DNA from 2 places in the Mesorhizobium sp. WSM4846 genome. Region 2 is predicted to be linked to the other one. Evidence: riboswitches for the same ligand, from Rfam matches in the RefSeq annotation. Region 2 holds a riboswitch; the other holds the start of a gene.

Region 1 (6,735 bases), on a different contig from region 2:
GCAGGGTTTCCTGCACCAGCTTCTGGTGTTTTCCGCCATCGCCGGCGGGCTTGTGGTGCTCAATGTCGGCCAGACCTGGCTCGACCAGACGATCCGGCTGAAGCTGCGTGAGGCGTTGACCGTCGATCTGATCGGTGAATGGATGCGGCCGGCGCGGGCTTTCCGGCTCGCCAACGCCGGCGCCATCGGCGTCAACCCCGACCAGCGCCTGCAGCAGGATGCCGGGCATCTCTCCGATCTTTCTACAGGTCTCGGCATAGGGCTATTGCAGTCGTTCATTCTGCTTGTTTCGTTCGTCGGCGTCCTTTGGTCGCTGTCTTCCGGCTTCGTCTTCCATGTCGGCGGCTATTCGCTGGCGATTCCGGGTTACATGGTGTGGGCCGCAATCCTCTATGCCGGCACCGCCTCCTGGCTGAGCTGGCTGGTCGGACGGCCGCTCATCCGCTTCAACAGCGACCGCTATACGCGCGAGGCGGAGCTGCGCTCCTCGGTGGTCCGCGTCAACGAGAATGTCGATGCCATCGCGCTTGCGCACGGCGAGGCCGACGCGCGACGGCGGCTTGAGCTCGACCTCGGCACGGTGCTGGGCGCGATGCGGCGCATCTACAGCGCCCAGATCAATCTTTCCTGGGTGACCGACACCTATGGCTGGATCACTGTCGTCGCGCCGATCCTCGTCGCCGCGCCGGTCTATTTCGCCGGTGACATCAGCTTCGGCGGGCTGATGATGGCTGTCGGCGCCTTCAACCAGGTGCATTCCTCGTTGCGCTGGTTCATCAACAATATCGGCGGCATCGCCGATTGGCGCGCCACGCTGATGCGCGTCGCCGATTTCCGCATCGCGCTTGCTGAAACGGATGTGCTCCACCACAGCGAGAGGCGCATCGAGTTCGGCGAAAATCCGGACGGCAGGCTGACATTCGACAAGCTCGAAATTGCGTCGCGGGATGGTTGCACAAAGCTCGCCGAGCCCCATGTCGAGATCCGCGCCGGCGAGCGCGTCATGATCACCGGAGATCCGCGCGCCGGCAAGACGCTGTTCTTCCGCGCCATTGCCGGTCTGTGGCCGTGGGGAAGCGGGCGGATCGGCATGCCGGCCGGAGAGGTGCCGGCCTTCGTTCCCCGAAAACCCTATTTTCCGCTCGGCACGCTGCGCGAGGTGCTCGACCACGCCGATGCCGCGGTCAGCGACGCCGAGATTTCGGCGGTGCTTGCCGAGGTCGGTCTCGGGCGGCTGTCATCTTCGCTCGACCGGTCGGCGCGCTGGGAGCGCGAATTGAGCGATGACGAGCAGCGCCTGCTTGCCTTTGCCCGGCTGGTCTTGCGGCAGCCGAAATGGGTGATCATCGATGAGGCTTTGGACACGTTCGACGGCGCGACGCTGCGGCGGGTGCTGTCGATGCTGGAGGCGCGTCTTGCCGACGCCGCGATCCTCAATATAGGCCGTGGCCAGCACAACATTGAATTCTTCCCGCGCTCATTGGCGATCGTGAAAGATTTCGAGCGACCGGCTCTCAAGCCAGTCCGTGTCAGGGCCGGCGCGATCGAACCACCCCCGGCCGTCGCCAAAGCCCGCCAACAGGCATAGCCGGCCGTACAGCCAAGCTTTATTTTGCCGTGATCGCGGCGAAAGATTGCCGGCATCGTTCGGAAGCCTGCGGCGTTGGACCCATGCTTGACGCGCTGAAAGCGCGTCCCGGTGAAGAGATTCATGCGACACGCTTTGAGTCTTTGTTTCGATGCTTGTCGTTACCCCAAAACCGCTGCGCGCTTTTGGGCGACCTGCGTCAGCCTGCTTGCCTGCCTTGCCTGCGCTCAGGCAGCACCACTGGCCACGCCCGCCGACACCATTGCCGTGGACGTCGAACTGGTGCTGGCGGTCGACATCTCGCACTCGATGGACGAAAAGGAATTCGCCCTGCAGCGCGCCGGCTATGTCAAGGCGCTGCGCCACCCCGACTTCATCAATGCGGTGCGTTCGGGCGTGAACGGCCGCATTGCGCTGGCCTATTTCGAATGGGCAGGCACCGTCCGCGACGATGCCGTCATTGCCTGGCAGGTCATCGACGATGCCGAGAGCGCCGAGGCATTCGCCGACAAGATCGAGGCGCGCCCGTTCAGGAGCTTTCGCGGCACCTCGATTTCCGCTGCGCTCGCCTTCGGCGCCAAGCTTTTGGATGGAGCCGCCTTCGACGCGACGCGCAGCGTCATCGACATCTCAGGCGATGGCCCCAACAATATCGGGACGCCCGTCATCACGACACGCGACGCCGCGATAGCAGAGGGCATCGTCATCAATGGCCTGCCGATCCTGATCAGCCCGTCGCCCAGCTTCAGCCATCTCGACCAATACTATGCCGAGTGCGTCACAGGCGGGCCAGGCTCCTTCGTGCTGCCGGTCTATGCCGCTTCGGAATTCGTGACCGCCATACGCCGCAAGCTGGTCCTCGAGGTCAGCGGTGTTGCCGATCCCAATGCCGGTCCTGGGGCCGGTCCCAATGTCGATCCCGGATCCGACCCGGTCGATGCGGCAGCACCGGTCGACTGTTTGCAAGGCGAGCGCGGTCGGCGGTTTTTCTCCGATCCGTATTTTCCGGAACTTGATCGCTAGACCTCGACGAATGGCGATCAGTCCCGGATGTCTCCGGACTCGGGCGCCGGCTGGCCGAAGCGATGGCCGCCGTTACCGCTTCAGCAGGAATACCGCTTGCTGGCCGAAGAAATTCCAGAACCACCATGGCATCGACAGGCCGATTTTCTGGCCATTGGCGTCGAGCGCGGTTGCCTTTTCCACCGTTGCGCCGAGCTCTTCGCAGAGATTGACGAAGTCACGGATGGTGCAGAAATGGATGTTGGGCGTGTCGTACCAGGAATAGGGCAGGTCCTTGGTTACCGGCATCCGCCCTTCGACGAAAAGCGAAAGGCGTACCCGCCAGTGGCCGAAATTGGGGAAGGAGACGATGGCGTGCTTGCCGATCCTGAGCAACTCGTCGAGCACCAGCTTTGGGTTGCGGGTCGCCTGCAAGGTCTGCGACAGGACGACGAAATCAAAACCCTTGTCGGGATAGAATTTGAGGTCCTTGTCGGCGTCGCCCTGGATGACGGACAGGCCGCGCGCCACGCATTCGTTGACGCCGCGCTGCGACAGTTCCATGCCGCGGCCGTCGACCTGCTTCGTCGCCTGCAGCAATTCGAGCAGCAGACCATCGCCGGAGCCGACGTCCAGCACCCGCGACTGCGGCGGGATGAGATCGGCGACGACTTCGAGGTCGACGCGCTGGGCGTGGTTGACACTCATGATCGTGCCTCTTGACTGGCGCATGACCTTGATCCGAAAAGCCTGCAAACTTCAGGCGTCATGCGCTGCTGCCTGGCGCAAGATGCCGGTTCGAAAAGGCTGCAATCTTTAGGGGTCATGTGCTGAGCCCCCTGGCGCGGGCCGCCGAGGCGATGAAGCCGTTGATGGCGGCGAACAACTCCGGCTCGTCGAGCAGGAAGGCGTCGTGGCCGCGATCGGTCTCGATCTCAACGAAGGACACCGAGGCGCCGGCGGCGTTCAGCGCATGAACGACCGATCGGCTCTCCTCGGTCGGGAACAGCCAGTCGCTGGTGAAGGAGACCAGGCAGAAACGGGTCTTGGTGCCGGCAAAGGCGTCGGCGAGCCGGCCGCCATGGTCGGCGGCGAGGTCGAAATAATCCATCGCCCTGGTCATGTAGAGATAGGAGTTGGCGTCGAAGCGGTCGACGAAGGTCATGCCCTGATGGCGCAGATAGCTCTCGATCTGGAAGTCGGCGTCGAAACCGAAGGTGAGCGCTTCACGGTCCTGCAGGTTGCGGCCAAATTTCCGGTGCAGGGCCGCCTCCGACAGATAGGTGATGTGAGCGGCCATGCGCGCCACGGCCAGTCCCTTTTCCGGGCGCTTGCCTTGTTCGAAATATTTGCCGCCATGCCAGTCGGGATCGGCCATCACCGCTTGCCGGCCGACCTCATGGAAGGCGATGTTCTGCGAGGAATGGCGCGCGCCGGTGGCGATCGGCAGCGCCGAGAAAACGCGCTCCGGATAGCTTGACGCCCATTGCAGCACCTGCATGCCGCCCATCGAGCCACCCAGCACCGAGAACAGTTTTTCGATGCCGAAATGGTCGACCAGCATCAACTGCGCCCGCACCATGTCGCGGATGGTGATGATCGGCAGGTCGAGCCCGTAGGGCTTGCCGGTGACTGGATTGGTCGAGGCGGGGCCGGTCGAGCCGAGGCAGCCGCCGATGACGTTTGAGCAGATGACGAAGAAGCGGCTGGTGTCGATGATCTTGCCGGGGCCGATTAGCACTTCCCACCAGCCCGGCTTGCCGGTCACTGGATTGGTGCTGGCGACATGCTGGTCGCCGGTCAGTGCATGGCAGACGAGGATGGCGTTGGAGCGGGCGTCGTTGAGCGTGCCGTAAGTCTTGTAGGCGATCTGGAACGGTGACAGCAGCGTGCCGGCATCGAGCTTGAGCGGCTTGTCGGCACCGAAACGCAACACCGGGCTCGACGGCTCGTCGGCCTCGTTGTTGGTTCTTTTCGTGCGCAGCGCGACCATCGCATCCTCTTACATTAACCCATCGTGTTTTCCGAAAGTCGATTGCGATTTTCGGGTCGATGCGACTGTCCGGCCGGCTGCGGACAACAAAAAAACCGGCATTGCCTTCGCAAAGCCGGTTACAGGAAGCAAACGGCCCTTTAGCGAGTTGTTTAACGTGGCTGCAAGCCGACCGGCCAAATCACCACGGGATTTCGCCTTTCTTTAGGACCGGCGCGCCTCGGCGTCAACGGCCAGTCACGCACCGATCATTGCCGCCTCTCGACATTCCAGGCCACGGCTTGTATTTCCGCGGCGGCTTCCAGTGTGGCGGATCCGAAATTCGCATCGCGTTGGAGCAGCGGAAGCGTTCTCGACGGATTTTTGCAATATGAACCAGGCATCGGATCAGGCACGTCCAACGCCCCGCCCGGGGATCATGGACATCGAAGCCTATGTGCCGGGCAAAAGCACGGCGCCGGCCGGCGTTGCCAAGGTCCATAAATTGTCGTCGAACGAGAATCCGCTCGGCCCCTCGCCGAAGGCGATAGAAGCCGCGCGCGACGTCGCGGCCAAGCTCGACATATATCCCGACGGCACCGCCAGGCGCCTGCGGGAGGCGATCGCCGAGGTGCATGGCCTCAATCCGGCGAACATCGTCTGTTCCAATGGTTCCGACGAGATTCTGGGCCTGCTTGCGCAGACTTATCTCGCACCCGGCGACGAGGCTGTGATCACCGAACACGGCTTCATGGTCTACAAGATCTACATCCAGTCGGCAGGTGCTGTCCCGGTCTCGGTCAAGGAAACCAATGAGCGTGCCGACGTCGATGCGATCCTTGCCACCGTAACGCCGCGTACGCGGATCATCTTCCTTGCCAATCCCAACAACCCGACCGGCACCTATTTGCCGTTCCAGGAGGTGCGCCGCCTGCATGCCGGCCTGCCTCGAAACGTGCTTCTGGTGCTGGATGCAGCCTATGCCGAATATGTCCGCCGCAACGACTATGAAGCCGGCGTCGAACTGGTGGCTGGCGCGGAAAACGTGGTCATGACCCGCACCTTCTCCAAGCTCGGCCTCGGCGGCGCGCGGATCGGCTGGATGTACGCACCGTTGCATGTCATCGATGCGATCAACCGCGTGCGGGGTCCCTTCAACGTCAACGCGACGGCGATCGAGGCCGGCATTGCCGCGATCCGCGACCGCGCCCATGTCGAGCGCAGCGTGGCGCATAACGAGACCTGGCTGACCTGGGTGAGCGAGGAGTTGACCAGGCTCGGACTGCGGGTGACGCCGAGCGTCGGCAATTTCGTCCTCATCCACTTTCCCGAGGACAAAAAACATTCTGCGGCAGCCGCGGACGACTACCTCTGTGCTCGCGGCTACATATTGCGGCGCGTTTCCGGCTACGGCTTCCCGAATGCGCTGCGCATGAGCATCGGCACCGAAGAGGCCAATCGCGGCGTTGTCGCCGCCCTCGCGACATTTCTGAAAAGCTAGAATACCATGACATCACCGATGTTCGAAAAGATCGCGCTGGTCGGCATCGGCCTGATCGGCTCGTCGCTGGCCCGCGTCATCCATCGGGAAGGCCTTGCCGGTCACGTCGCCATCTCGACGCGCAGCGAAACGACGCTGGCGCGGGCGAAACAACTCGGCCTCGGCTCCTCCTACACGACGGACGCGAGAGAGGCGGTCGGCGATGCCGACCTGGTCATCGTTTCGGTGCCGGTCGGTTCTTCGGGCGAGGTCGCCGAGGAAATCGCACCGGCGCTGAAGCAGGGCGCCATCCTCACCGATGTCGGCTCGACCAAGGCGTCGGTCATCGCGCAGATGCAGCCGCATGTGCCTGCCGGCGTGCATTTCATTCCCGGCCATCCACTGGCCGGCACTGAAAAATCGGGTCCGGACGCCGGCTTTGCCGAATTGTTCGAAAACCGCTGGTGCATCTTCACGCCGCTACCCGGCACCGATCCCGAGGCGCTGGAAAGGCTCTCGGAATTCTGGCGCCGCTGCGGCTCCAACATCGACACGATGGATCCCCAGCATCACGACATGACATTGGCCATCGTCTCGCACCTGCCGCACATCATCGCCTATAACATCGTCGGCACCGCCGACGATCTGGAGTCGGTGACCAAGTCCGAGGTCATAAAATATTCGGCCTCCGGC
Region 2 (6,735 bases):
CACCGTCCCCGTCATCAATGGGCTGACCGACGATACCCATCCCTGCCAGCTGATGGCCGACATCATGACCTTCGAGGAGCATCGCGGCCCAGTCGCCGGCAAGACCATCGCCTGGACCGGCGACGGAAACAACGTGCTGCATTCACTGCTGGAGGCCTCGGCGCGGTTCCGCTTCAACCTCAACGTCGCCGTGCCGGAAGGCAGCGAGCCGGCGCAGAAGCATGTCGACTGGTCGAGGGCGCATGGCGGCAAGTTGAACTTCACCCGATCGCCCGAGGAGGCCGTCCACGAGGCCGACTGTGTCGTTACCGATTGCTGGGTGTCGATGGGCCAAGAGCACCGTGCTCGCGGCCACAATGTCTTCTCACCCTATCAGGTCAATGCGGCACTGATGGCGAAGGCAAGGCCCGACGCGTTGTTCATGCACTGCCTGCCGGCGCATCGCGGCGAGGAGGTCACCGACGAAGTCATCGACGGGCCACATTCGGTGGTGTTCGACGAAGCCGAGAACCGGCTCCACGCCCAGAAGGCGGTTTTGGCTTGGTGCCTCGGCGCTTGATCCGGGCCGCCTTGATCCGGCAGTGCGTGATGCCTATCTCAGGCGCATCACGCAAATCGAGCGCGTTTCGACGCATGCGCCCCGGAGGGCGGCATCGCCGCGCCCCGGAGCTTTGTCATGTTGGAAACCCGTCAATTGGCTGAACATCAACCCAAACTCGGCGAATTCGGCTACGCCGGCGACGATCATGTCGTGCCCTTCGAGGTCGGCCCGCTCGACGTGCGCGGCCGCACCGTCCAGCTCGGGCCGATGCTCGACGCGATCCTCAGCCGTCATGACTATCCCGAGCCGGTCGCCCGCCTGCTGGCGGAAGCCTGCGTGCTGACGGTGCTGCTTGGCACCTCGCTCAAGTTTGATGGCAAATTCATCCTGCAGACCCGCACCGACGGGCCGGTCGATATGCTGGTGGCGGATTTTTCCACGCCGCATGCGCTGCGCGCCTATGCCCGCTTCGACGCCGACCGGCTGGAGGCGCTGACGTCTGCCGGCGAGACCTCGCAGCGGACGCTGCTCGGCAGCGGTGTCCTGGCGCTGACTATCGACCAGGGCGCCCACACGCAGCGCTATCAGGGCATCGTCCAGCTCGACGGCGAGACGCTGGAGGAGGCCGCGCGCACCTATTTCCGGCAGTCAGAGCAGATCCCGACCGATCTCAGGCTTTCGGTGGCCAAGCTGTTGACGCCCGGCATCGGCGGTGCCCGCGAGCAATGGCGCGCCGGTGGCATCCTGGCGCAGTTCCTGCCGCAATCGCCTGAACGCATGCGCGTGCCCGACCTTCCGGGTGGCGACGGCGATCCGCGCGAGGAGATCCATGATGCGGCCGACAATTCCTGGCAGGAACTGCTCGCGTTGCTTGGCACCATCGAGCCGACGGAACTGATCGACCCGACGATCGGCGCCGAGCGGTTGCTTTACCGGCTGTTCCACGAGCACGGCGTGCGAGTCTTCGGCGGCGTGCCGGTAGCCGACCAGTGCTCATGCTCCAGGGAGAAGATCCGCGGCATTCTCGAAGGCTTCTCCGCCGACGAGATCAGGGACAGCACCGAGGATGGCGGCATTCACGTCGCCTGCGAATTCTGCTCGAAGCAATATGACTTCGACCCGGCGGAATTTGCTGCGGCTCAATAGCCGGCGTCAGTGCTGCCTCGGTGCCTTCGCAGAGCTTGGTTTCTCGCCCCTCGCAATGGGCGAGAAGCCCAAGTGAGCCTCAGTTGACGGTGCGCCGCGTGCCCGGCAGGTCGAGCGAAAAGGCGGGGATGGCGACGTCGAACGTTTCGCCCCGCTTGTTGCGCATCGTGTAGTGGCCGACCATGATGCCGGATGGCGTCGAGAGTGGGCAGCCAGACGTATACTGATAACTGTCGCCTGGATTGAGTTCAGGCTGGTCGCCGACAACGCCGGCGCCGCGCACCTCCTCGACCCGGCCGGTGCCGTCGGTGATCTGCCAGTAGCGCGACAGAAGCTGCACGAATTCATCCGACTGGTTGTCGATGGTCACCTGGTAGCCCCAGACATAGCGGTTCTCCGAAGGGTCGGAGCGATCTTCCAGATAGAACGGCCTGACCTGCACTTCGATGTCGCGCGTGACGGCGCTGTACATAAATCACTCCACACTATGCAGACGGAACATTCGACCCTCTCCGCAGTTCGGTCAACGGGGTGCGTCGCCTCGGTGTCTGCCATCGTTGCCCGAATTTGTTAAGCGCAGGTGCCGATCAACAATGTCATTTAAGTGACACGTGACAATGATGGTGTGCAGGGCCGGGCGACTCAGCATTCTGTCGAACTGTTGAAAACGGCTTCATGCGGCCGGTTTTTTCTGGAGCGACCAGATATTGATGGAATTGACAGTCACAGCCGCCTTGCTTTCCATAGCTCTGCTTGTTGTCAATCTCGCCAGCATCCTGCTCGCTTCGTTGAAGCTGAAGCGGCCTGGCAGGATCACGCCGCCAGCCGCCAAGGCGCCGCCGGTGTCGATCGTCGTGCCGTCGCGCGGCGTCGAGCCGTTTACCGGGGAGACGCTCGAGCGCGCCTTCTCGCTCGACTGGCCGCACTATGAGCTCATCTTCTGCGTCGCCCATGCCGACGACCCGGTGGTCGGGCGGATCACCGATGCGATCGCCCGCTTTCCGGCCGTGCCGGCCCGGCTGCTGGTCGGCGACGACCGCATCAGCGGCAATCCGAAACTCAACAATTGCGTGAAGGGCTGGGAGGCCGCGCGCCACCACTGGGTCGTCCTTGCCGATTCCAACGTCCTGATGCCGAGGGACTATGTCCAGCATCTGATGACGGCATGGCGGCAGGACACCGGCCTCGTCTGCTCGACGCCGATCGGCTCGCGGCCGGACGGGATCTGGGCGGAGGTCGAATGCGCTTTCCTCAATACGCTGCAGGCGCGCTGGCAATATACCGGCGAGGCGCTCGGCCTCGGTTTTGCCCAGGGCAAGAGCATGCTGTGGAACAAGCCATTGCTCGACGCCAATGGCGGCGTCCGTGCGCTTGCTGCGGAGATTGCCGAGGATGCCGCTGCGACCAAGCTTGTCAACGGGCTCGGACTGCGCGTCAATCTCGTTGCCTCGCCCTTCGAGCAGCCGCTCGGCTTGCGCACATTTGGCGAAATCTGGTCGCGCCAGGCCCGCTGGGCACGCCTGCGTCGCGTCACATTCCCACTGTTCTTCGCGCCCGAGATCCTGATCGGAGCGGCGCCGCCGCTGGTGCTGGCGCTGGTTGCGGCAGCAGGCGCCGGTTTCAGCCTGCCGGCTACCGCCGTCGCCGTGCTGATAGTCGCCTATCTGCCGGAATGCGCTCTCGCCTCGGCCAAGGGCTGGCACCTGTCGCTGCGCATGATCCCGGCGATGGTTGCGCGGGACGTGATGCTTCCCGCCATCTGGGTGCGCGGCTGGCTCAGCGGTGCCGTCGACTGGCGCGGCAACACGATGACCATCCAAACCAGCGCCGTTGCGGAATTGGAAGAGTCGCCGTCGGGCGCCTGACCGCGCCTGCTTTGCAGATCAGAGCGCAGCAGTTCGGCGCGTATCCTATCTGGCGGCTAAGGCCTGCTCGATGTCTTCGAGCAGGTCGTCAGTGTCCTCCAGTCCGACGGACAGCCTGAGCGTGCCTGGCCCGATGCCAAGTTCGGCCCGCGCCTCGTCGCTCAGATTCTTGTGTGTCGTCGTCGCCGGATGGGTGATCAGGCTCTTGGCGTCACCGAGATTGTTGGAGATCAGCACGACATCGAGCGCGTTCTGGAAGGCGAAGGCCGCCTGCTTGCCCCCCTTGACGTCGAGGCAGATCAGCGTCGAGCCGCCCGACATCTGCTTCTTGACGATCGCCGCCTGCGGGTGATCGGCGCGGCCGGGATAGATGACGCGGACAATTTCCGATCGCTCGGCGAGGAAGTCAGCGATCCGGCCGGCACTTTCTGTCTGCTGGCGAACGCGCAGCGGCAGCGTCTCCAGCCCCTTCAGCAGCGTCCAGGCATTGAAGGGTGAGAGGCTGGGACCGGTGTGGCGGAAGTAGTCGTGCAAATTCTCGTCGATCCACTTCTTGTCCGACAGGATGATGCCGCCGAGGCAGCGTCCCTGGCCGTCGATGTGCTTGGTCGCCGAATAGACGACGATATGGGCGCCGAGCTGCAACGGCTTCTGCTGCAAGGGCGTGGCAAAGACGTTGTCGACGATCAGCCGCGCGCCGATCGAATCGGCAAGCGAGGCTACCGCTGCGATGTCGACGACCTCCAGCGTTGGATTGGTCGGGCTTTCAAGGAAGAACAACTTGGTGTTGGGCTTGACCGCCTTTTCCCAATTGGCGATGTCGGTGCCGTCGACCAGCGTCGCCTCGATGCCGTATTTCGGCGCCAGCGTCTCGACCACCCAGCGGCAGGAGCCGAACAGCGCGCGCGCTGCCACGATGTGGTCGCCCGCCCGGGCACTGCACAGCAACGCCGCCGTCACCGCCGCCATGCCGGACGCGGTGGCGCGGGCATCTTCGGCACCTTCCAGCGCACACATGCGCTTCTCGAACATGTCGACCGTCGGATTGGCATAGCGCGAATAGATGAAGCCCGGTTCCTCGCCCTTGAAGCGGGCTTCCGCCGCCTGCGCCGTGTCGTAGACATAGCCTTGCGTGAGATACATCGCCTCGGAGGTTTCGCCGAAGCCGGAACGCAGCGTTCCTGCATGCACGAGGGCGGTCTGAGGCTTCCAGTTGCGCGTTTTGCTCGTCATCACCTTGTTCCAAACACAAAAAATGGTCCAAACACAAAAAAACCGGCCGCGAAAGTCGCAACCGGTCGTACGGCCTTTCGGCCCGACGGTCCTTTAGCGACTTGTTTAACGTGGCTGCAAGCCGACCGGCCAAATCACCACGGGATAACGAACCTTTAGACCTGCGCCGCGCTTGCGTCAATTGCCGGCATGATTAAGAGGTTTGTACCAGCGGGTTCCACGGCAAGAACCTGCGACAAGACGAGACCACGCCCGGCCTTCGAGCGGAGCCAGACTTTGCGGCAGACAGGCATTCTTCCGGATCAGGATATTTCCGCGCTGTACCAGTCGGGCGCGCTGAAGTCGCCGCGCGCGCTCGACGCCGACCAGGTCCAGCCGGCCAGCCTGGACCTCAGGCTTGGCGACAAGGCCTGGCGGGTGCGCGCCTCCTTCCTGCCCGGCCCCAACCACAGGGTTGCTGAAAAACTCGACCGCCTGAAGCTGCACGAAATCAATCTCACCGATGGTGCGGTGCTGGAGACGGGCTGCGTCTATATCGTGCCGCTGCTCGAGAGCCTGGCGCTTCCGGCAAACATTTCCGCCTCGGCCAACCCAAAAAGCTCGACCGGGCGGCTCGACATCTTCACCCGCGTGATGACCGATCGCGGCCACGAGTTCGACAAGATCGCTGCCGGCTACAACGGCCCGCTCTATCTCGAAGTCAGCCCGCGCACCTTTCCGATCGTCGTCCGCGCCGGCTCGCGGCTGTCGCAGATCCGGTTCCGCACCGGCAATGCGCTTTTGTCGGAAAGCGAGCTGCACGAATTGCACCGTGCCGAGACGCTCGTCGCCACCGAGCCGCCGAACATTTCCGGCGGCGGCATCGCACTGTCGATCGACCTCGATGGCGACAAGGACGGGCTGGTCGGCTACCGCGGCAAGCACCACACCGGCCTGGTCGATGTCGACAAGCGCGCCGCGCAGGATGTCGTCGATTTCTGGGACCCGCTCTACAAGAGCGGCGCCGGCGAACTGGTGCTCGATCCGGACGAATTTTATATCCTCGTCAGCCAGGAAGCGGTGCATGTGCCGCCGCTCTATGCCGCCGAGATGACGCCCTTCGATCCGCTGGTCGGCGAATTCCGCGTCCACTATGCCGGTTTCTTCGATCCGGGTTTCGGCCATTCGGCCTCGGGCGGCACCGGCAGCCGGGCCGTGCTCGAAGTGCGCAGCCACGAAGTGCCGTTCATCCTCGACCACGGCCAGATCGTCGGACGGCTGGTCTACGAGCACATGCTGAAGCGGCCGCAGGCGCTCTACGGCACAGATCTCGGCTCGAACTATCAGGCGCAGGGCCTGAAACTGTCCAAGCATTTTCGCGCCGCGCGCTGATCGCCCACTATGATCAGACCATGCTTGCCTGACCTTACGGGTCGTGCTTGGCTGTCTTAGCCGTCAATACGGTTGGAACAAGGGGAACAAAAAATGCAGATTTCAAGATGGATCGCATCGGCAGCAACAGCCGTCATGCTGGCGATGTCAGTCGGGTCCCTGTCGGCGCAAGCACAGGAAAAGTTGAAGATCGCCACTGAAGGAGCCTATCCGCCGTTCAACACCATCACCGCGGATGGCAAGCTCGTCGGCTTCGACATCGACATCGCCAATGCGCTTTGCGCTCAGATGAAGGTCGAATGCGAACTTGTCACGCAGGACTGGGACGGCATGATCCCGGCGCTCCAGGCCAAAAAGTTCGACGCCATCATCGCGTCCATGAGCATTACCGAGGAGCGCAAGAAGCAGGTCTCCTTCACCAACAAATACTATACGACGCCGCTTTCGCTGGTGGCCTTGAAGGACAGCGATATTGCCTCGACCGAACCGGCGGCACTCGCCGGCAAGACAGTCGGCGCCCAGGCTTCGACCACCCAGGCCGACTATGCCCAGGATGTCTATGGCAAGGCCGGCGCCGAG

Evidence for each region. Region 2 has a riboswitch for S-adenosylmethionine ahead of AC0L15_RS12280 (O-succinylhomoserine sulfhydrylase). Riboswitches for the same ligand answer to the same signal wherever they lie in the genome.
Region 1: it holds a riboswitch for S-adenosylmethionine, as region 2 does, so the genes downstream of both, metX (homoserine O-acetyltransferase MetX) here and AC0L15_RS12280 (O-succinylhomoserine sulfhydrylase) in region 2, are expected to answer to the same signal.

The regions. Positions count from the first base shown of each region.
Region 1 covers NZ_JBVVPZ010000035.1:20,691-27,425, forward strand. The annotation lists gene AC0L15_RS24450 (ABC transporter ATP-binding protein/permease) at 1-1,588, shown strand, start outside; gene AC0L15_RS24455 (DUF1194 domain-containing protein) at 1,712-2,611, shown strand; gene metW (methionine biosynthesis protein MetW) at 2,684-3,298, opposite strand; gene metX (homoserine O-acetyltransferase MetX) at 3,414-4,583, opposite strand; SAM riboswitch at 4,704-4,781, opposite strand; gene hisC (histidinol-phosphate transaminase) at 4,954-6,063, shown strand; gene AC0L15_RS24475 (prephenate/arogenate dehydrogenase family protein) at 6,070-6,735, shown strand, end outside.
Region 2 covers NZ_JBVVPZ010000011.1:38,438-45,172, forward strand. The annotation lists gene argF (ornithine carbamoyltransferase) at 1-559, shown strand, start outside; gene AC0L15_RS12265 (Hsp33 family molecular chaperone) at 677-1,687, shown strand; gene apaG (Co2+/Mg2+ efflux protein ApaG) at 1,767-2,159, opposite strand; gene AC0L15_RS12275 (ceramide glucosyltransferase) at 2,398-3,552, shown strand; gene AC0L15_RS12280 (O-succinylhomoserine sulfhydrylase) at 3,598-4,785, opposite strand; SAM riboswitch at 4,859-4,936, opposite strand; gene AC0L15_RS12285 (2'-deoxycytidine 5'-triphosphate deaminase) at 5,062-6,156, shown strand; gene AC0L15_RS12290 (ABC transporter substrate-binding protein) at 6,250-6,735, shown strand, end outside.